DNA from 2 places in the Kineococcus rugosus genome. Region 1 is predicted to be linked to the other one. Evidence: riboswitches for the same ligand, from Rfam matches in the RefSeq annotation. Region 1 holds a riboswitch; the other holds the start of a gene.
What was found. Region 1 has a riboswitch for S-adenosylmethionine ahead of ACRYM6_RS16910 (putative leader peptide). Riboswitches for the same ligand answer to the same signal wherever they lie in the genome.
Positions count from the first base shown of each region.

Region 2: another riboswitch for S-adenosylmethionine. It lies ahead of ACRYM6_RS06215 (ABC transporter ATP-binding protein); the one in region 1 lies ahead of ACRYM6_RS16910 (putative leader peptide).

Region 1 covers NZ_JBJLSJ010000030.1:54,939-61,140, forward strand. Annotated here, with positions in the region: gene ACRYM6_RS16905 (FAD-binding oxidoreductase) at 1-721, opposite strand, end outside; SAM riboswitch class I at 853-939, shown strand; gene ACRYM6_RS16910 (putative leader peptide) at 959-1,027, shown strand; gene ACRYM6_RS16915 (ABC transporter substrate-binding protein) at 1,133-2,806, shown strand; gene ACRYM6_RS16920 (ABC transporter permease) at 2,819-3,793, shown strand; gene ACRYM6_RS16925 (ABC transporter permease) at 3,817-4,638, shown strand; gene ACRYM6_RS16930 (dipeptide ABC transporter ATP-binding protein) at 4,649-6,202, shown strand, end outside.
Region 2 covers NZ_JBJLSJ010000008.1:72,181-85,239, reverse strand. Annotated here, with positions in the region: gene ACRYM6_RS06275 (RidA family protein) at 1-405, opposite strand, end outside; gene ACRYM6_RS06270 (DUF4177 domain-containing protein) at 402-557, opposite strand; gene ACRYM6_RS06265 (WhiB family transcriptional regulator) at 591-941, opposite strand; gene ACRYM6_RS06260 (penicillin-binding protein) at 1,255-3,741, shown strand; gene ACRYM6_RS06255 (GatB/YqeY domain-containing protein) at 3,799-4,266, opposite strand; gene ACRYM6_RS06250 (metallophosphoesterase) at 4,324-5,253, shown strand; tRNA gene ACRYM6_RS06245 (tRNA-Pro) at 5,330-5,406, shown strand; gene ACRYM6_RS06240 (SpoIIE family protein phosphatase) at 5,569-7,449, shown strand; gene ACRYM6_RS06235 (peptidase) at 7,692-8,492, shown strand; gene ACRYM6_RS06230 (sporulation protein) at 8,535-9,314, opposite strand; gene ACRYM6_RS06225 (ABC transporter permease) at 9,451-10,251, opposite strand; gene ACRYM6_RS06220 (aliphatic sulfonate ABC transporter substrate-binding protein) at 10,248-11,276, opposite strand; gene ACRYM6_RS06215 (ABC transporter ATP-binding protein) at 11,321-12,070, opposite strand; SAM riboswitch class I at 12,147-12,239, opposite strand; gene ACRYM6_RS06210 (YqjF family protein) at 12,314-13,054, shown strand.

The DNA.
Region 1 (6,202 bases):
CCTGCGCGGCCGCGTCGACCGAGTCGAACCAGGCGGCGACGGTCTGCTCGTCGACCGGCCGGGGGCGCAACCGGACCGTGATGCCGACGACGACCCCGAGGGTCCCCTCGGACCCGGTGAACAGCCCCACCAGGTCCAGGCCCGTGACCCCCTTGATCGAGCGGTGCCCCGTCGAGACGAGGGTCCCGTCGGAGAGCACCACGTCCAGGGCGAGCACCGACTCGCGGGTCACGCCGTACTTGGCGCAGCGCAGGCCCCCGGCGTTCGTGGCGACGTTGCCGCCGATGCTGGAGATCCGCCAGCTGGCGGGGTCGGGGGCGTAGCGCAGCCCCAGCGGCGCCAGCGCCGCGTCGAGGTCGGCGCCCAGGACGCCCGGTTCCACGCGGGCCACCTGGTCGGCGGGGGCGATCTCGAGGATCCGGTCGAGCCGCTCGGTGGACAGCACGATCCCGCCGGCCACGCCGACGGCCCCGCCGGACAACCCCGTGCCCGCCCCCCGGGGGACGACGGGGACCCGGTGCCGGGTGGCCCAGCGCAGGACGGCCTGGACCTGCGCCACGTCGGCGGGGCGGACGACGGCGAGGACCCCGACGGGGGCGTCGAGGCGGGAGCGGTCGGTGACCTCGTGGGCGGCGAAACCCGGGTCCACGGCGCCGGGCAGTTCGCGGGCGAGCTCGGCCAGCGGGCCGGTCAGGACGTCGGGGAGCAGTTCGGTCGTCACGTCTGGTGGCTCCGTTCGGGAGTTCCTGCACGGGTGGTCCCGCTCCGGTGCGGTCACGGGCGGGGGAACCGCCACCATCGCACACCCGGGACCCGGCGTTGACGCGCGCCGGGAACTCTGCCAATCTCGATCCACCATCCAGAGCGGCTGAGAGACCTGGCTCAGAGACGCCGCAGCAACCTCCTTCGGGAAGGTGCTACCGCCGGGACCGATGGAGGAGACCCAGTGCGATCCGCGGTGCACCTGACGGCCCGTCGTCACGTCGACCTGTCCCGGCAGTCCAGCGCGCTCTGTCCGCTGCGCTGACCCGACCCCCCGCGACCGCCCGCCGGTCCGCGGCCCCCTCCCCCGCACCGCACCGGCGAAACCCCGTGCGGTCCCCCCGCCGCACGACCGAGGAGCCACGCCCCCATGCCCAGCACCACCACCGGAACCCCCGGTCCCCGTCCCACCCGCCGCGCGGTCTCCGCGGCCCTCGGGGCGGGGGCCGTGGGTACCGTCCTCACCGCCTGCGGAGGCGGCGCGTCGGGTTCGGAGCCCGCCCCGGGTTCGGGGAAGGCCCAGGAGGGCGGGGACGTCGTCTTCCTCATCGACTCCCTCGGCGACACCTGGATCCCGAACAACAGCGCCATCTCCAGCTTCCAGGGCAACATCTGGGGCCACGTCACCGACAAGCTCGTCCACGTCGACGGCGAGGGGAAGGTCACGCCGTGGTTGGCGGAGTCGTGGGAGCAGAACCCGGACGCCACCGAGTTCACCCTCCACCTCAAGAGCGGGGTGACGTTCTCCGACGGGACCGCCCTGGACGCCGCGGCCGTCGTCGCGAACCTCGACTACTGGGCCAGGGGGCAGGCCGACAAGGGCGTCAACCCCATCGGCCTGTTCCCCAAGACGTACCTGGCCGCCTCGGCCGCGGACGCCTCGACCGTGGTGGTGGAGTTCAGCGCCCCCACCCTGGGGTTCATCCCCACTCTCGGCTACCACGGGTCCATCCTCGTCTCCCCGGGGACGATCGCGCTCCCCGCCGAGGGGCAGGCCGACCTGTCGCAGTTCAGCGGGTCCGGCCCGTTCACGGTGAAGAGCTGGAAGGAGGGCGACAACGTGGTCCTCACCCGGCGCGCCGACTACGCCTGGGGCCCGCAGGCCCTCGGCAGGACCGGCGCCGCCGCCCTGGACACCATCACGTACAAGATCGTCAAGGAGAGCTCGCTGCGGACCGCGAGCCTGCAGTCCAACCAGGCCGACGTCGTCTTCAACGCGACCCCGCAGGAGCTCGACGGGCTCAAGGACGCGGGGTTCACGGTCGCCACCCCCCGCTACCTGGGTTTCGCCCACGGCTACCGCCTCAACGCCTCCGTCGCCCCCTTCACCGACGTCCGCGTCCGGCAGGCCTTCCAGCACGCCGTCGACCGCGACGAGATCCTCTCCACGGTCTACACCAGCGACTGGAAGAAGGCCGAGTCCTTCATCCAGTCCAACGTCCCCGAGGCCTCCGACCACTCCGCCGAGTTCGCCTTCGACGCCGCGCGGGCGAACGCCCTGCTCGACGAGGCCGGCTGGGTGGAGGGCCCGGACGGCGGGCGCAGCAAGGACGGGCAGCCGCTGGCCGTCACCCTCTTCCCCAACCCCTACCTCGTGACGTCGCAGGCCGTCGACGAGCTCGTCGCCCAGCAGCTCGGCGAGGTCGGGTTCACCGTGGACCTGCAGACCTTCGACGTGGTCACCTACGGCCAGCGGGTCACCGGCAACAAGACCCTTTCCAACTACGAGGTCACCCGCAGCTTCATCGACGTCGGAACCGTCGCGAGCATCCTCACCAGCGCCAACGAGGGCGAGGACTGGTTCGGCCTCGGCGAGAGCGACCAGACCCTGAACCAGCTGCGCGACGCCGTCGCCGGCGCGGTGGACGCGGACAGCCGTGCCGCCTCGGTCGACCAGCTCCAGCAGTACGTCCTGGAGCAGGGGCTGTTCATCCCGCTGGAGCAGATCGTGCAGCGCATCTACGCCCACCGCTCCGACCTGGTGGGCGTCACCTACAACGGGGTGGCGTACGCGAACTTCCACACCGCCCACCTGGAAGCCTGAGGCGGCCGGGCCGTGAGGGGTTACCCCGGTTTCGCCGCCCGGCGCGTCGGCCAGGCCGTCGTCGTCGTCCTGCTGGCGTACCTCGCGACGTTCGTCGTCATCAGCGTCCTGCCCGGAGACCCGGTCACGAACACGCTGCGCAACCCCGAGAACGGGTTCACCGAGGACGAGATCGCCCGCATCGTCGCCTACTACGGGCTCGACCAGCCGGTGCTCGTGCAGCTGTGGGAGTCGTTGTCGCGCTTCGTCACCGGCGACCTGGGGGTGTCGCTGCGCAGCAACCGCCCGGTCGCGGAGTCGATCGCCGAGGTGCTGCCCTCCACCCTCACCCTGGCCGCCGGCGCGCTGGCCGTCGCGGTCGTGCTGGCCGCCGCCGTCGCGCTCGGGACCCAGGTCCTGCCGCGCGCGGCGCAGGGCGTGCTGCGCTCGCTGCCCTCGCTGTTCCTGTCGGTGCCGAACTTCGTCATCGGCCTGGTGCTCATCCACGTCTTCGCCCTGGAACTGGGCCTGTTCCGCATCATCGAGCCGGACTCCGGCTGGGCGACCGCCTTCGCCGCCCTGGCCCTGGGGATTCCGGTGTCCGCACAGCTGGCCGAGGTGCTCATCGCCGGGCTCGACCACGAGTCGCGTCAGGAGTACGCCTCGGTGGCCCGCTCCCGGGGACTGGGGCGGGGACGGCTGCTGCTGCGGCACCTGCTGCGGCCCAGTTCGCTGCCCGTGGTCACGGTGCTGGCCCTGACGGTCGGTGAACTGCTCGGCGGTGCCCTCATCACCGAGACGATCTTCGGCCGCGCCGGGATCGGCAGCCTCGTGGAGTCCTCAGTGACGACGCAGGACCTGCCCGTCCTGCAGGCCGTCGTGTCCCTGGCCGCCGTCGTGTTCGTCCTCGTCAACCTGGTGGCCGACCTCGTGTACCCGCTGCTGGACCCCCGCGTCCGCACCCCCCGTCCCGTGACCGTCCCCCGCGAGGAGCTGAGCCCGGCGTGAGCGGCACCGTCACCGCCTCCCGCGTGCAGGCCCCGGCGATCACCCGCCGGTCCGCGCACCGCGTCCCGCCGACCGTCGTCCTGGCGTTCGCCGTCCTGGCCGTCGTCCTGGCCTGGGCGCTGGCCCCGGGCCTGTTCACCCAGCACGACCCCGGGCAGGGCGTGACCGCGGACAAGCTCCTGGCCCCGAGCCCGGCGCACTGGTTCGGCACCGACCACCTCGGCCGGGACGAGTTCTCCCGCGTCGTGCACGGTACGGCGTCCTCGGTCACCAGCGCGCTCGTCGCGGTCGGGATCGGCGTCGTCGTCGGCGGCCTCGTCGGGCTGCTCGCCGGGTTCCTCGGGGGCCTGGTGGACGTCGTGCTGGCCCGCGTGGTCGACGTCCTGCTCGCGATCCCGAGCTTCCTGCTCGCCGTCATCGTCGTGAGCTCGCTGGGTTTCCAGACGATCAACGCCGCGATCGCCACCGGGGTCTCCGCCGTCGCGGTGTTCGCCCGCGTCCTGCGCTCGGAGGTCCTGCGGACCCGGCGGTCGGTGTTCGTGGAGGCCTCGGCCCTGCTGGGGGGTTCGCGCACCCACGTCCTGCTGCGGCACGTGCTGCCCAACGCCTCGCGCACGGTGCTGGCCCTGGCCGTGCTGCAGTTCGGGCTGTCGATCCTCGTCATCGCCGGGCTCGCGTTCCTCGGCTACGGCGACCCGCCGCCGGCCTCGGACTGGGGTCTGCTCGTCTCGGCGGGCAAGGACTACCCGACCGCCCCGTGGCTGGTGCACGCGCCCGCGGCCGTCACCGTCGCCACCGTCCTGTCCGTGAACCGCGTCAGCCGCTGGCTGCGCGGGACCGCCTGAGGAGCCCCGAGTGACGAAACCCCTGCTGCGGGTGCAGGACCTGTCGGTCGCCTACGACGGCACCCCGGTCGTGTCCGGCGTGTCGTTCGAGATCCCCCCGGGCGGCAGCCTCGCCCTCATCGGCGAGTCCGGTTCGGGCAAGTCCACCACCGCCCGCGCCGTCCTGCGCCTGCTGCCCCGGTACACCGCCCAGGCCACCGGAACCGTCGAGGTCTTGGGCACCGACGTGCTGCGGACCCCCGAGCGCCGGTTCCGCGCGCTGCGCGGCCGCACCCTCGGCTTCGTCCCGCAGGACCCCGCGACCGCCCTCAACAGCGTGCGCCGCATCGGGTCCCAGGCCCAGGAGGCCGCCGCGCTCACCGGGGAGCGCGACCGCCGGGCCCGCCGCCGGATGGTCCTGGACGTCTTCGAGCGCGTGGGGCTGCCCGACCCCCAGCGCGTCTACGACGCCCACCCCCACGAGCTGTCCGGCGGGATGCTGCAGCGCGTCCTCATCGGGCTCACCGTCCTGCCGCGCCCCGCGCTGCTGGTGGCCGACGAACCCACCAGCGCCCTCGACGTGACGATCCAGCGCCGCGTCCTGGACCTGCTGACCGAGCTGCGCAGCGACCTCGGCATCGGGCTGCTGCTCATCACCCACGACCTCGCGGTCGCCGCCGAGCGCACCGACCGGATCGTCGTGCTGCGCGACGGCCGCGTCGAGGAGAGCGGGCCGACCGCCGAGGTGTTCGGGGCCCCGCGCTCGCGGTACGCCCGGGAGCTGCAGGCCGACGTCCCCGCGCTGAACCCCGACCGGTACCGCCGCGCGCCGGTCACCGCGCCCGGTCCGGCGCGGCTGGAGCTGCGGGGCGTCACCAAGACGTTCCCCGGCGGGACCCGGGCGCTGGACGACGTGTCGTTCTCCGTCCCGGCCGGGACGACGCACGCCCTGGTGGGCGAGTCCGGTTCGGGCAAGACGACGGCCGTGCGGGTCCTGCTGGGGCTCGAGCAGCCCGACGCCGGGGAGGTCCTGGTGGCCGGGGAGGCCGTCCAGGGCCGTTCCCGCGCCGAGCTGCGGCGGACCCGCCGGGACCTGCAGCTCGTCTACCAGAACCCGTTCACGTCGCTGGACCCGACGTGGCGGCTCGACGCGATCGTGCGCGAACCGCTGGACCGGTACGGCGTCGGCGACCGCGCCGAGCGCGACCGGCGGGTGGCCGAGGCGCTGGGCGCCGTCGGCCTGGACCGGGACCTGTGGCGGCGGCGCCCGGCCGCGCTGTCCGGCGGCCAGCGCCAGCGCGTCGCGATCGCCCGCTCGCTGGTGCTGCGCCCCGACGTCGTCGTCCTCGACGAACCCACCTCCGCCCTCGACGTGAGCGTGCAGGCCGACATCGTCGGGGTCCTCGTGGACCTGCAGCGGCGGCTGGGCCTGACGTACCTGTTCGTCTCCCACGACCTCGCGCTGGTGCGGCAGTTCGCCGACACCGTCACCGTGCTGCGGCACGGGCGGGTCGTGGAGGAGGGGACCGTCGAGCAGGTCCTCACCGCACCGCGCGAGGAGTACAGCAAGGCCCTCGTCGCGGCG
Region 2 (13,059 bases), on a different contig from region 1:
GGCCACCCCGACGGCGCTGCGGGCGTGCACGCCGGCGTCGCCGAAGATCTCCTGGAGCAGGTCCGAGGCCCCGTTGACCACGCCGGGCTGCCCCGTGAACGAGGGGTCGCTGGCGACGAAGCCGACGACCTTCACGACCCGCTCGATGTTGTCGACCCCGCCGGCCACGGACGCTGCGGCGGCGACGGCGTTCAGCGCGCACGTCGCGGCGAGCTGCTGGGCCGTCCCGGCGTCGACCCCGGCCCCGACCTTGCCGGTCACGGCCAGCTGCCCGTCGACGAACGGCAGCTGCCCCGAGGTGAGGACGAGGTCCCCGTCGCGGGTGGCGGGCACGTAGCTGGCGACGGGCGGCACGACGGCCGGCAGCGTCAGGCCCAGCTCGGCCAGGCGCGCGGAGGCGCTCACGGCTTGGGCCGCTTCAGGTAGGCGACGAGGCCGTTGCCGTCGGGGCCCGTGACGACTTGCACGAGCTCCCAGCCGTCGCTGCCCCACTGGTCCAGGATCTGCTTCGTCGCGTGGACGATCAGGGGGACGGTGGCGTACTCCCAGGTGGTCATGGCGGCCACCGTAGTGGCCGCCACCACCTCGGGTCAGACGGCGTGGACCTCGGTGTCCAGCGCCGCGGGCACGGTGGTGCCGGACCCGGTGACCTGGCCGGCGGCCGCGCCCAGGGCCGCGTCGCGGGCGGTCTCCAGCAGACGGCGCCAGGACTGCACGTTCGGGCGGCGCTTGAGCAGCGCGCGGCGCTCACGCTCGGTCATGCCGCCCCAGACGCCGAACTCGATCCGGCTGTCCAGCGCGTCGGCCAGGCACTCGGTGCGCACGGGGCACCCGCCGCAGATCTGCTTGGCGCGGTTCTGCGCCGAACCCTGCACGAACAGGTCGTCCGCCGTGCTGGCCTTGCAGGCTCCACGACTGGCCCATTCCAACGTCCACGTCATCGACGGCCCCTCCCGTCAGCGTCCCTCCCGGCCGGGAGCCTGGCGGCTCCGGTTCCCCCCGGGGTGCGGGACGATCCCTGTGAATCTTCCTGAGTGCCCACCTGCGGGCACACCGGCAGCGTATGGTCGGGTCGCGGCCGGCCCCAGAGCACCTTGTGACGAACCTGGGTAGTCACTTCGGGCTAGCGCCACTCACCCGTTCGTGGAGATCGGCGGGTGCACGGGGTATCGGGCCGGTCACGATCCTGCGCGCGGACCGCGGAGGACGTGTGCAGGGCTTCGGCCCCCGGCACCGTCCGCTTACGCTGACCGCATGGCCCCTCGCTCCACGCAGCACGCCCGGCGCCCGGTCTTCCGCCTGCTCGCCGCGTTCGCCGCGGTCAGCGCCGCCGGTGGTGTGCTCGGCGCCGGTCTCGTCGTCCCGGCCGTGGCCGCGACGGGCAGCCTGACCAGCGAGGGCGTCGACATCTTCAACGAGCTGCCCGGGGACCTGGGCGACAAGTCGCTGTCCGAGGCCTCGACGATCCTGTGGTCGGACGGCACGGTCATGGCGAAGGTGTACGACCAGAACCGCTCGGTGGTGGCGTTCGACCAGATCGCGCCCGTGATGCGGGAGGCGATCATCGCCATCGAGGACGACCGGTACTACTCCCACGGCGCCGTGGACATGAAGGGCATCGTCCGGGCGCTGGTCTCCAACGCCGGGGGCGGCGGCACCCAGGGCGCCTCGACGATCACCCAGCAGTTCGTGAAGAACGTCCTGGTCCAGCAGGCCGTGGAGGAGGGTGACTCCGCCGCCGCCGCGGCCGCCGTCGAGGCCGACGGGGTCGACGGGTACGCGCGCAAGCTGCGGGAGATGAAGCTTGCGATCGGGGTCGAGAAGGAGATGTCGAAGGACGACATCCTCGCCGGCTACCTGAACGTCGCCTACTTCCAGAACAACGTGTACGGCGTCGAGGCCGCCGCGCAGTACTACTTCTCCAAGCCCGCCTCCCAGCTGACGCTGCCCGAGGCGGCCGTGCTGGCCGGGATGGTGCAGAACCCCGCCGCGTACAACCCGGTGAAGTACCTCGAGGCGTCCACGAAGCGGCGCAACGTCGTCCTGGGCCGCATGCTCGAACTCGGCAAGATCGACCAGGCCACCCACGACCAGGCCGTCGCGACGCCGCTGGAGATCCGCCCGAACCCCAGCCGCCAGGGCTGCCTGTCGGCCGGGACGGCGGCGTACTTCTGCGACTACGTCGTGCACGTCGTGGAGTCCGACCCCGCGTTCGGGGCGACCACCGAGGACCGCCGCAACCTGCTGCGCCGCGGCGGCCTGACCATCAAGACCACCCTCAGCCCGGTCGTCCAGGGCAACACCCAGCAGGCCGTCAACGACGGCGTGAACCCCGGCCAGGAGGCCCGGTCGGCGGCCTCGATCGTCGAGCCCGGCACCGGCCACATCCTGGCGATGGCGCAGAACACCACGTACTCGCCCGACGAGGACCAGATCGGCGTCACGACGCTGAACTACAACGTCAGCCAGGCCATGGGCGGCGGGTCCGGGTTCCAGCAGGGGTCGACGTTCAAGGCGTTCACGCTCGCGGCGTGGCTGAAGGCCGGCAAGTCGATCGACTCGACCGTCGCGGCGCCGTCGTCGGGCAACGACCCGTTCAGCGCGTTCACCGCGTGCGGGCAGAAGCTGCGCGGCGGCCGGTACCCGTACAGCAACTCCGAGGGCGGCGGCGGCGGCACCATGACGGTGCGCGCGGCGACGGCGAACTCCGTCAACACCGCCTACGTCGCCATGGAGAAGCAGCTCGACCTGTGCGACCTCGCGGCGACCGCGCAGTCGCTGGGCGTCTACAAGGCCGCGCCCACGCCGCTGGACACCATCGCCTCCAACCCCAAGACCCTCGACCTCGACCGGCTGCCGTCGATGACCCTGGGCACGAACCTCGTGACGCCGCTGTCGGTCGCCGGGGCGTACGCCGCGTTCGCGGCCGAGGGGAACTTCTGCAAGCCGACCGCGATCCTCGAGGTCCTCGACGCGAACGACCAGCCGCTGCAGATCCCGTCCGCGGACTGCAAGCAGGTCCTCGACGTCAACGTGGCCCGCAACGTCACCGAGGCGCTGCGGGGCGGCTGGACCAGCGGGACGGCCCGGAACGTCTCCGGCAAGTCCCTCCTGGCCGGCCGTCAGGTCGCCTCCAAGACGGGGACCACGAACCAGAGCCGCGACACCTGGTTCGCCGCCTACACCCCGCAGATGGCCGGGGCCGTGTGGGTCGGCCACCACGGGACGGTGAAGAGCCTGAACGGCGAGCGCATCAACGGCCGCCGCACCGGTCGCGTGTTCGGCGCCACGATCGCCGGGCCGATCTGGACGAACGCCGTCGGCCGCAGCCTCACGCAGCTGAACGCGCCGAAGCTCACCTTCACCGACGGCACCAGCCAGGGCCTGAAGACGACGACCGTCGACGGCCGCGTCCGGGTCCCCAACGTCGTGGGGCGCAGCGTGTCGTCCGCGACCTCCGCGCTGGAGGCCGCCGGGTTCAGCGTCAGCGTCTCCAGCAAGCGCGTCGCCTCCGAGTCCGTGGCCGCGGGCCTGGTGGCCGCGCAGAGCGCCCGGTCCGCCGCCGCCGGCGCGACCATCACCCTGACCCGCAGCTCCGGCCCCGCGCCGAAGCCCACGCAGCAGGCCCCGGCGCCGACGCAGACCAGCGAGGCGCCCCCGGCGCAGGCCCCGGCGGAGACGCCGGCGCAGCAGCCCCAGCCGCAGTCGGAGCAGCAGCCGGAGCAGCAGCCGGCGCCCTGAGGCCGGACGCGCGGAGGCCCGCCGGGGGAGCACCCCCCCGGCGGGCCTCTTCGCGTCTCAGGCCTGCAGGCGGGCCCGCACGGCGCCCGAGAGCCGCTTGCCGTCGGCGCGGCCCGCGACCTTGCCCTTCAGCTGCGACATCACCGCACCCATCGCGCCCATGCCCGTCAGCCCCTCGGAGGTGGCGATGAGCACGGCCTCGTCGACCAGCTCAGCCAGCTCCTCGTCGGACAGCGGCGTCGGCAGGTACGTCTCCACCACGCCCAGCTCGGCGCGCTCGCGGGCGGCCTGCTCGGTGCGGCCCGCGCCGTCGTACGCCTCGGCGGCCTCCCGGCGCTTCTTCGCCTCGCGCTGCAGGACGGTGACGACCTCCTCGTCGCTCAGCACGCGGGCCGCCTTCCCGGCGACCTCCTCGCCGCGGACCGCCGTCAGGACCATCCGCAGCGTCGCCGACCGCAGCTCGTCGCGGGCCTTCATCGCGGTCGTCAGGTCGGCCTGCAGGGAGTCCTTGAGGGTGTCGCTCATGCGGTGATCCTCCCACCCCCGTCGAGCCGTTTCCCGGCCGCGCGCGAGGATGGGCCGATGCCCAGCGAATCGACGGCCCGCGTCCTGAAGGCCACCGCCGCGACCGCCGCCCTCACCGCCCTGGCCGGCGCGGGGGCGCTCGGCTACGCCGCCGGGTACGAGGTGCGCGCGTTCACGCTGCGGCACGCGCTCGTGCCGGTGCTGCCCGTGGGGGCCCGGCCGCTGCGGGTCCTGCACCTGTCCGACCTGCACCTGGTGCCCTCGCAGCGCCGCAAGCGGGAGTGGGTCGCGGCCCTGGCCGACCTCGAACCGGACCTCGTCGTCAGCACCGGCGACAACCTCGCCGCCCAGGACGCCGTCCCCGCCGTCCTGGAGACGTACGCGGGGCTGCTGGAGCGCCCCGGCGTCTTCGTGCTCGGCTCCAACGACTACTGGGCGCCGCAGCCGCGGAACTGGGCGCGCTACCTCAAGGGCCCGTCCCGGGTCCCCGAGCCGGAGGTCCCGCGGCTGCCCACCGGGGAGCTGGTCCGCGGCTTCATCGACGCCGGCTGGGTCGACCTCGACAACGTCCGCACCCGCCTCACGGTCGCGGGCCTGGACCTGGAGCTCGTGGGCGTCGACGACCCGCACCTGCGCTACGACCGCTACCCCGACGTCGCCGGGCCCGCCGCCGCCGACGCCGACCTCACCATCGGCGTCACGCACGCCCCCTACCGCCGCACCCTGGACGCCATGACCGCCGACGGTGCCGGGATGCTCATCGCCGGCCACACCCACGGCGGGCAGCTGTGCGTGCCCGGCGTCGGCGCTCTCGTCACCAACTGCGACCTGCCCCGCGCCCAGGCGTCGGGCCTGTCCCGGTGGCACGCCGCCGGCCACGACGCCTGGCTGCACGTCTCCGCCGGGCTGGGGACCTCCCCGTACGCACCCGTGCGCTTCGCGTGCCGCCCCGAGGCGACGCTCCTGGAGCTCGTGCCCGTCCGCTGAGCGGGGGAGGGTTGGTTCGGAGCACCCGCGCCGATGGGCTACTCTTGGCGAGGCCGTTCACGCGGCTCAGCAGCATCGGGGTGTGGCGCAGCTTGGTAGCGCGCTTCGTTCGGGACGAAGAGGCCGCAGGTTCAAATCCTGTCACCCCGACCATCAAGACCGCAGGCCAGAGGCCCGGAACCGCGAGAGCGGGGCCGGGCCTCTGGCATGGTGGGCGACTGACTGCGTGACTGTCCTCCAGCTGGGACAGGAGCACGGAGCTGACCTCACGACGTGTCGGGGGCGGCGGATCTCTCGGACGACGGGATGCAGCACGTGACGGATGCCTCGCACCTGGACCTGGCTGCGGTCTTCAACGCGGTCCCCACCGCGTTCGCGGTGTTCGACACCGACCTGCGGTTCGTGACCGTCAACCGGGCCTTCCTGGAGTCGTCCGGCCGCACCCGGCCCGAGCTGATCGGCCGGTCGGTGTTCGACGTCTTCCCCGACAACCCCGACGACCCGGGGGCGCGGGCGAGCGCGAACCTCGAGGCCTCGCTGCGCCGGGTGCTGCGGACCGGGCGCCAGGACACCATGCCGCTGCAGAAGTACGACATCGCCGACGCCGACGGGCTCTTCCGACCCCGCTGGTGGAGCGCGGTGAACGCCCCGGTGATCGACGACGCCGGGCAGGTGGTGCTGGTGCTGCACCGGACGGAGGACGTCAGCGACTACGCCACCGAGAAGTTGCGGCAGCGCTCCGGTTCCGGCGTCGGCCTCTACGCGGCCCTGGAGGACCAGTCCCCGGCCGAGGCGGACCTGTACGTGCGCGGGCAGGAGCTGCGTGAGGCCCTGACCACCGAGACCGCGGGGGCGCGGCGCCTGGCCGGCATGGTGCAGGTGGCGCGGGAGCTGAGCGGGGCGGAGACCGTCGCGCAGCTGACCGACATCATCGTCGGCCGGGGCCTGGGGATGCTCGGTGCGGGCGGCGGCGCCGTGGCCGTGCGGACGGGCACGGGCGGCACCGAGGTGCTGGAGCTGACCCTGACCGACTCCCTGGGGGACCAGGCCCGCCGCACCTTCGCGCGCATCCCCGTGGACAGCCCGCTGCCGGTGGCCGTCGCCGCGGCGACGGGGCGGGTGGTGGTGCTGGCGGACCGCGAGGCGGCCGTGCGGTCCACCCCGTTGATGGAGGAGGCCGTCACCAGCACCGGCCTGGGCACGTGGGTGTCCCTGCCGCTGCAGGCCCGGGGCCGTTCGCTGGGCGGGCTGACGATCGGCTGGCGCGACCCGCAGGACTTCACCGACCGCGACGTCGAGCTCATGGAGGCGTTCGCCGCCCAGTGCGCCCAGAACCTCGCCGCGCTGCAGGTGCAGGAGCAGGAGCGCCGCGTGGCGGGGGAGCAGCGGCGCATGTCCGAGACGCTGCAGCGCAGCCTGCTCACCGCGCCGTTCGAGCCGGACCACCTGCAGATCGCGGTGCGCTACCTGCCCGCCGCGTCCGACGCCCAGGTCGGCGGCGACTGGTACGACTGCTTCCTGGGCCCGACCGGCACCACCACCCTGGTCGTCGGTGACGTCGCCGGGCACGACCGCGACGCGGCCGCCGCCATGGCGCAGGTCCGCAACCTGCTGCGCGGCGTCTCCATCACCCTCGGCGCCGCGCCCGCCGCCGTCCTGAGCGGTCTGGACACCGCCATGCACCACCTCGGCGTGGGGGTGATCGCCACGGCCGTCCTGGCGCAGGTGGAGCAGACCGACGAGCAGCGGGCCGCCGGCCTGCGCACCCTGCGGTGGTCCAACGCCGGGCACCCCCCGCCGGTCCTCATCGCCCCCGACGGCGCCGCGCGCCTCCTGCAGACCGCCCCGGACACCCTGCTGGGCCTGGTGCCCGGCACCGACCGCCACGACCACACGGTGACCCTGGACCCCGGGGCCACCCTCGTCCTGTACAGCGACGGCCTGGTCGAACGCCGGGACGCGCCGCTGCAGCAGGGCATGGAGTGGCTGCGCGCCACCCTGGAGCAGCTGCACCACCTGCCCGTGGAGGAGTTGTGCGACGCGCTGCTGGGCCGTCTCGACGGCTCGCCCGAGGACGACGTCGCGCTGCTGGTCCTGCGGGCCCACCCCGAGGAGGGTCCCCGTCCCCGCGAGGCCGGTCCGCGAGTGCTGCCCCCCGCACCCCCGGGCGCGGCGCCGCCCCTCAGCCGGTCGTAGCGGGGAGCCGACGGCGCGCGGGTGCGTCCGTCGTGCGGACCGCACCCGGGCGCTCCGCCTCGCACCGCGGGTCGACGTGCACCCTCGCCGCGCTCACCCCGGTTCCGTCCTGTCCACCACCGTGAAGTTGCCCCGTCGAACGGTGTAACAGGTGCAGGAGCTGTCGCGTCCTCTCACCGACGGAGCCGGGACCGCAGTCAGCGGGCCCGAACCACCGTCCTGGTCCGAGAGGCACGAGCACCATGAACTCCCAGCACTCCAAGGTCCTCACCGCCGGTGTCCTGACCGCCGCCGCCCTGCTCGGCGGGGCCGGGGTCGCCGCCGCGGCCGGCCCGGTCACCGGGACCGGCACCGGCTCGGGCGCCCACGGCGTCCCGGCGCAGACCGTCATCCACTTCGCCCACGGCGCCACCTCCGCCTCGGTCAGCGGGAAGGTCGGCCCCGAGGAGGACGACCGGTACGTCTTCGACGCCAAGGCCGGGCAGACCGCCCACATCCACCTGGCCCGTTCCACCAGCGCCCAGACCTGGACGCTGGTCGGTCCCTCGGGTCCGGCGGTGCACGACGCGCACAGCCCGCGCCAGTCCGACTTCACCTACCGGCTGCCCGAGAGCGGGCGGTACTACGTCGACATCGTCTCCACCCGCCCCTCCAGCTACCGGCTGGACCTGTCCATCCCCACCACCAAGCCCACCACCGGCAAGCCCGCGGCTCAGCCGGACAAGCCGGTGGTGGCCGAGGCCACGAAGATCGACTTCGCCCCCGGGCGCACCAGCGCGACGGTCACCGCGAAGGTCGGCCCGCGCGACCGCGCCGCGTACACGTTCGCCGCGAAGGCCGGGCAGCGCGCCCGGATCCAGCTGGACGGTTCGGGCACCGGGACGTTCACGCTGATCGCCCCCGACGGCACCCCGCTGCACACCACGCACAGCCGCAACCAGCGTGATGTGACGGTGACGCTGCCGGCGTCGGGTCTGTACCGCGTCGACCTCGCCGACGACGTCCACGCCGGGTCCCAGCAGCTGACGCTCAGCGTCCGCTGACCACGGGACCGCCGGGCCCGGTTCCCCGGGCCCGGCGGGGTCTCACCAGCCCCAGCCGCGCCGGGCGCCGAGCTCGTGCACGGCGCGGTCCAGCGTCGCGGCCACCCGGGCCCGGTCGGTGTCGGTGTGCGACAACCGCAACCGGCTCACGACGTCGCGGCCCTCGGTGAGCAGGCCGCCGCGGCGGTCGGCCTCCAGGACGACGTCCACGCCGTGGGCGTCGGCGAGGAAGGTGACCTCCAGCTCGTTCACCTTCCGCACGTGAGCGGGCGGGGCGAACTCCAGCTCCTGGTAGAAGGGCAGGTCGGAGCCGCGCACGCGGCCCTTCTCCACGTCGGCGTGCTTGAACCGCCAGCCGAGGGACCCGAGGGCGTCGACCACGGCCTGCTGCACCGGCAGCGGCGCCACGGTGAGGCCGTCGAGGTCGCCGGGGTCGACGGCCCCGGCGATGACGAGCCGGGTCGCCACGCCGACGGCCACCCCGCGCAGGTGCCAGCCGCCGATCGCGGTGATCGGCGTCTGCCACGGCAGGGTCAGCGCGAACGGCAGCTCGGCCCGCTGCCCGGGCACGGTGGTGAACCCCGCGCCGACGCGGGCGCTGCCGAAGGCGACGTCCTCGCGCCACTCGGTGTCGCCGCTCTCGACCTCCACCCGGGCCTGCAGGGCGACGACGACCTCCTGCACGTCCTGGGGCACCTTGCCGCCGGTCACGACGACCCGGCCCCGCACGGGGCCACCCGGCCGCGCGACGTCGTCCTCCAGCACCGTGTCCACCGTCGCCGCACCCGCACCGAAGCGTGCGGCCAGGTCGCGCAGAGCCATCCCGTCCTCCGTCCCCGGGGCCGCCGGCCGGCCCCCTCCCGGAGGACGGCCGGGACGGGCGCCGCGTTCCCCGGGGCGGGGACGACGGGGGCCCGGCCCCGCCGCAGCAGGACCGGGCCCCCGGGGGACGGGCGGGTCAGTCCCGCGACGCCTTGACCCGTCCCTCGACGAACCCGAGCACCACGTCGGACGCCTTGCCCAGCAGCGCCAGCAGGATGATCGCCAGCAGCACCTGGTCGGTGCGGGACGTGTTCTGCCCGTTGGTCATCTGGTAGCCGAGGCCGATGGAGGAGGAGATGAGCTCGGCGGCGACGAGGAACAGCCAGCTCTGCGCCAGCCCCAACCGCAACCCGGACAGCAGCGCGGGTGCGGTGGCGGGCAGCAGGATCGAGGTGAACAACCCGATGCCGCGGCGGCCGTAGGCGCGGCCGACCTCGACGAGCGCGGGGTCGAGGTGGGTCAGGGAGGAGACCACGGTCGTGTAGACGGGGAAGAACGCCCCGATCGCGACGAGGGTGATCTTCGGGGGTTCCCCGAGCCCGATCCACAACCCCAGCAGCGGGACCCACGCCAGCGACGGCACCGCGCGCAGCGCCCCGAGGGTCGGGGACAGCAGGCGGTACGCCAGCCGGGACGACCCCGTCAGCCCGCCGAGGACGAGACCCGCGGCGGCGCCGAGCGCGAACCCGACGAGCACCCGCTGCACGCTGATGGCGATGTTCGTCTGGAGCTGACCGGTGGTCCACAACTGCTGCGCGGCGGTGAGGACGTCACCGGGCGGCGGGAGCTGGCTGGGCAGGAACACCCCGGCCGCGGTGGTCGCCCACCAGGCCGCCACGAGGGCCACGGGCACGACGGCCCCCAGCCACCAGCCGGACCGGACCCGGCGCGCCGGGGCGTCCGGGGTCCGCTCCCGGGCGGGAGTGGCCACGCTCACGACGCGGACGCCTTCTGCGCGAACTCCGGCACGAGCAGCGTGTCGAGCGCCGTCGTCGCGGCGTCCTCCGACGGGACGTCACCGGTGGCGGCCATGAGCGGGACGATCCCGGCCAGCACCGTCCGCTGCGCCTCGCCGGGAACCCCGTCGAGGTCGAGCGTGGTGCGTTCCAGGACGCGGGCGGCGACCTCGGGCGACAGCTGCGCGGCGGTCGCGTACAGCGTCGCGAGCTCGGCGGGGTTCGCCAGCGCCCACGCGCGGGCCGTCGCGTAGGCGTCGACGACCTGCTGGACGAGGTCGGGGGAGTCCTGGATGAACTCCTCGCGGGCGTTGAGGACGCCGTAGGTGTTGAAGTCGACGTTGCGGTACAGCAGCTTCGACCCGGCCTGGATCTCGGTGGCCGCCATGTTCGGGTCCAGCCCCGCCCACGCGTCGACGTCGCCGCGTTCGAGGGCGGCGCGGCCGTCGGCGTGCTGGATGTTGAGGATCTCGACGTCGGAACCGGACAACCCGGCCTGGGCGAGCGCCTGCTGGAGGAAGAAGTACGGGTCGGTGCCGGTGGTGGCCGCGATCTTCTTGCCGCGCAACCCCGCGACGTCGGTGACGGTGGAGTCCTTCCCGACGACGAGCGCGGTCCACTCCGGCTGGGAGTACACCTCGACGGTCTGCACGGGCGAGCCGTTGGTCCGGGCCTGCAGGACGGCCGACCCGGCGGTGGAGGCCAGGTCGAGGTTGCCGTTGCGGAGGAACTCGTTGGCCTTGTTGCTGCCCTGCGACTGCTCCCACTGCACGGTCAGGCCGGCGTCCTCGAGGATCTTCTGCTCGCGCACGACGAGGCTGAGGGGGTTGTAGAGGGCGTAGTCGAGGCGGACCCGGTCGCCGCCGCCGGACCCGCTGCTCGCGGTGGGGGCGGCGCTGCCGGAGGAGGACTCGCCCTGCACGCAGCCGGCCGCGGTGAGGGCGAGGGAACCCAGGCCGAGGCCGAGCAGGGCGCGACGGGTGGTGGTGCGGGGCAGCGTGGACACAGTTCTCCCGGGGGTGCGGTGGTGGGGGGTGCGCGGGGGGTCGTTCAGGCGGTGCGGGGGACGCCGAGCAGGTCGAGCAGCTCGACGCGCAGCCGGGCGGTGGCGGCGTCGGCGCGGTCGCGGGGGCGGGGCGCGTCGACGACGAGGTCGCGCACGACGCGGGCACCCGCCTCGTCGTCGTTCCCGTCCTTGCCGAGCACCAGGACGCGGTCGGCCAGGTGCAGCGCCTCGTCGACGTCGTGGGTGACGAACACGACCGTGGCCCCGGTGCCGCGCTGGACCTCGTCGAGCAGGTCCTGCATGCGCAGCCGGGTGAGGGCGTCGAGGGCGGCGAACGGCTCGTCGAGCAGCAGGACGCCGGGGCGGCGGACCAGCGCCCGGGCCAGCGCGGTCCGCTGGGCCATGCCGCCGGAGACCCGCCGCGGCCGGTGCCCGGCGAAGTCCTCCAGGCCGACGACCTCCAGCCAGCGCAGCACCTCCTCGCGCCCGGCGGCGCGGGCGGTGCCGCGGGGCAGGCCGAAGGCGACGTTCCCGGCGAGGTCGCGCCAGGGCAGCAGGCGCGGTTCCTGGAACACGACGGCGGTGCGGGGGTGGACCCCGCGGACGGGCTGCCCGGCGACCTCGACGGTGCCGGCCGACGGGGTGTCCAGGCCGGCGACGAGCCGCAGCAGCGTCGACTTCCCGCAGCCGGAGGCGCCCACGAGCGCCACGGTGCTGCCTGCCCGCAGGTCCAGGTCCAGCGGCGCGAGCACGCGGTGCCCGCCGAAGGAGCGGCTCACGCCGCGCAGCCGCACGCCGGCGGCGTCGACGCGGGTGGCGCCCGGGGCGGACGCGGACGCGGTGGCGGTGGGTGTGGTCGTCACGCGATCTCCTCCATCGGTCCCGGCATGAGCACCACACCTCACGGGGAGGCGGTTGCTGCGGCGTCGACGAGCCAGGTCTCTCGGCCGCTCTGGATGGTGGGCACACTGTAGGCCAGCCACGGGGGTGGTGCCGAACGGGTCGCCGGACCGGGGCGCCTCCGGCACCCTGTCGGGGTGGTCGACCGCCTGCCCTCGCCCGAGGCCGTGGCCCTGCACGGGCCCGTGATGATGCACCAGCACTGGGACGACCTCGCGTTCCTGCACTGGGCCGTGGACCCCGCCCGGGTCGCGCCGCTCATGCCGCCGGGGGTCCGCCCCGACGTCCTCGACGGCGCCACCTACGTGGGCCTCATCCCCTTCACCCTGCGCGGGGCCGGGCCGGGACGGCGGGGCAGCGTCCCGTACGCGGGAACGTTCCTGGAGACGAACGTGCGGTTCTACTCCGTGGACGACGAGGGCCGCCGGGGGGTGGTGTTCGCGAGCCTGGACGCGAGCCGGCTCGCCGTCGTCGTCGGCGCGCAGCTGGCGTTCGGCCTGCCCTACCGCTGGTCGTCGATGCGCCACGCGGTGCGCGTGCGGGACGGGGCGCGGGAGCTGCTGTGGACGTGCCGGACCCGCGCGGGGGTGCGCAGCCGCGTCGCCGTCCGCGAGGGCGCACCGGCCGTCGACGACCTCGGGGTGTTCCTCACGTCGCGGTTCGGGCTGCACGCGCAGCACCTGGGCCGCACCTGGTGGATCGCCAACGAGCACGAGCGGTGGCCGCTGCGCTCGGCCGAGGTCCTGGAGCTGGACGACGGGCTGGTCGCGGCGGCGGGGTTCGAGGTGGCCGGCCCGCCGGACCACGTCGCGTTCGCGCGGCGGGTCACGACCCGCTTCGCGCTGCCCCGGGAACTGGGGCGTGAGACGGTGCGTTGACCACC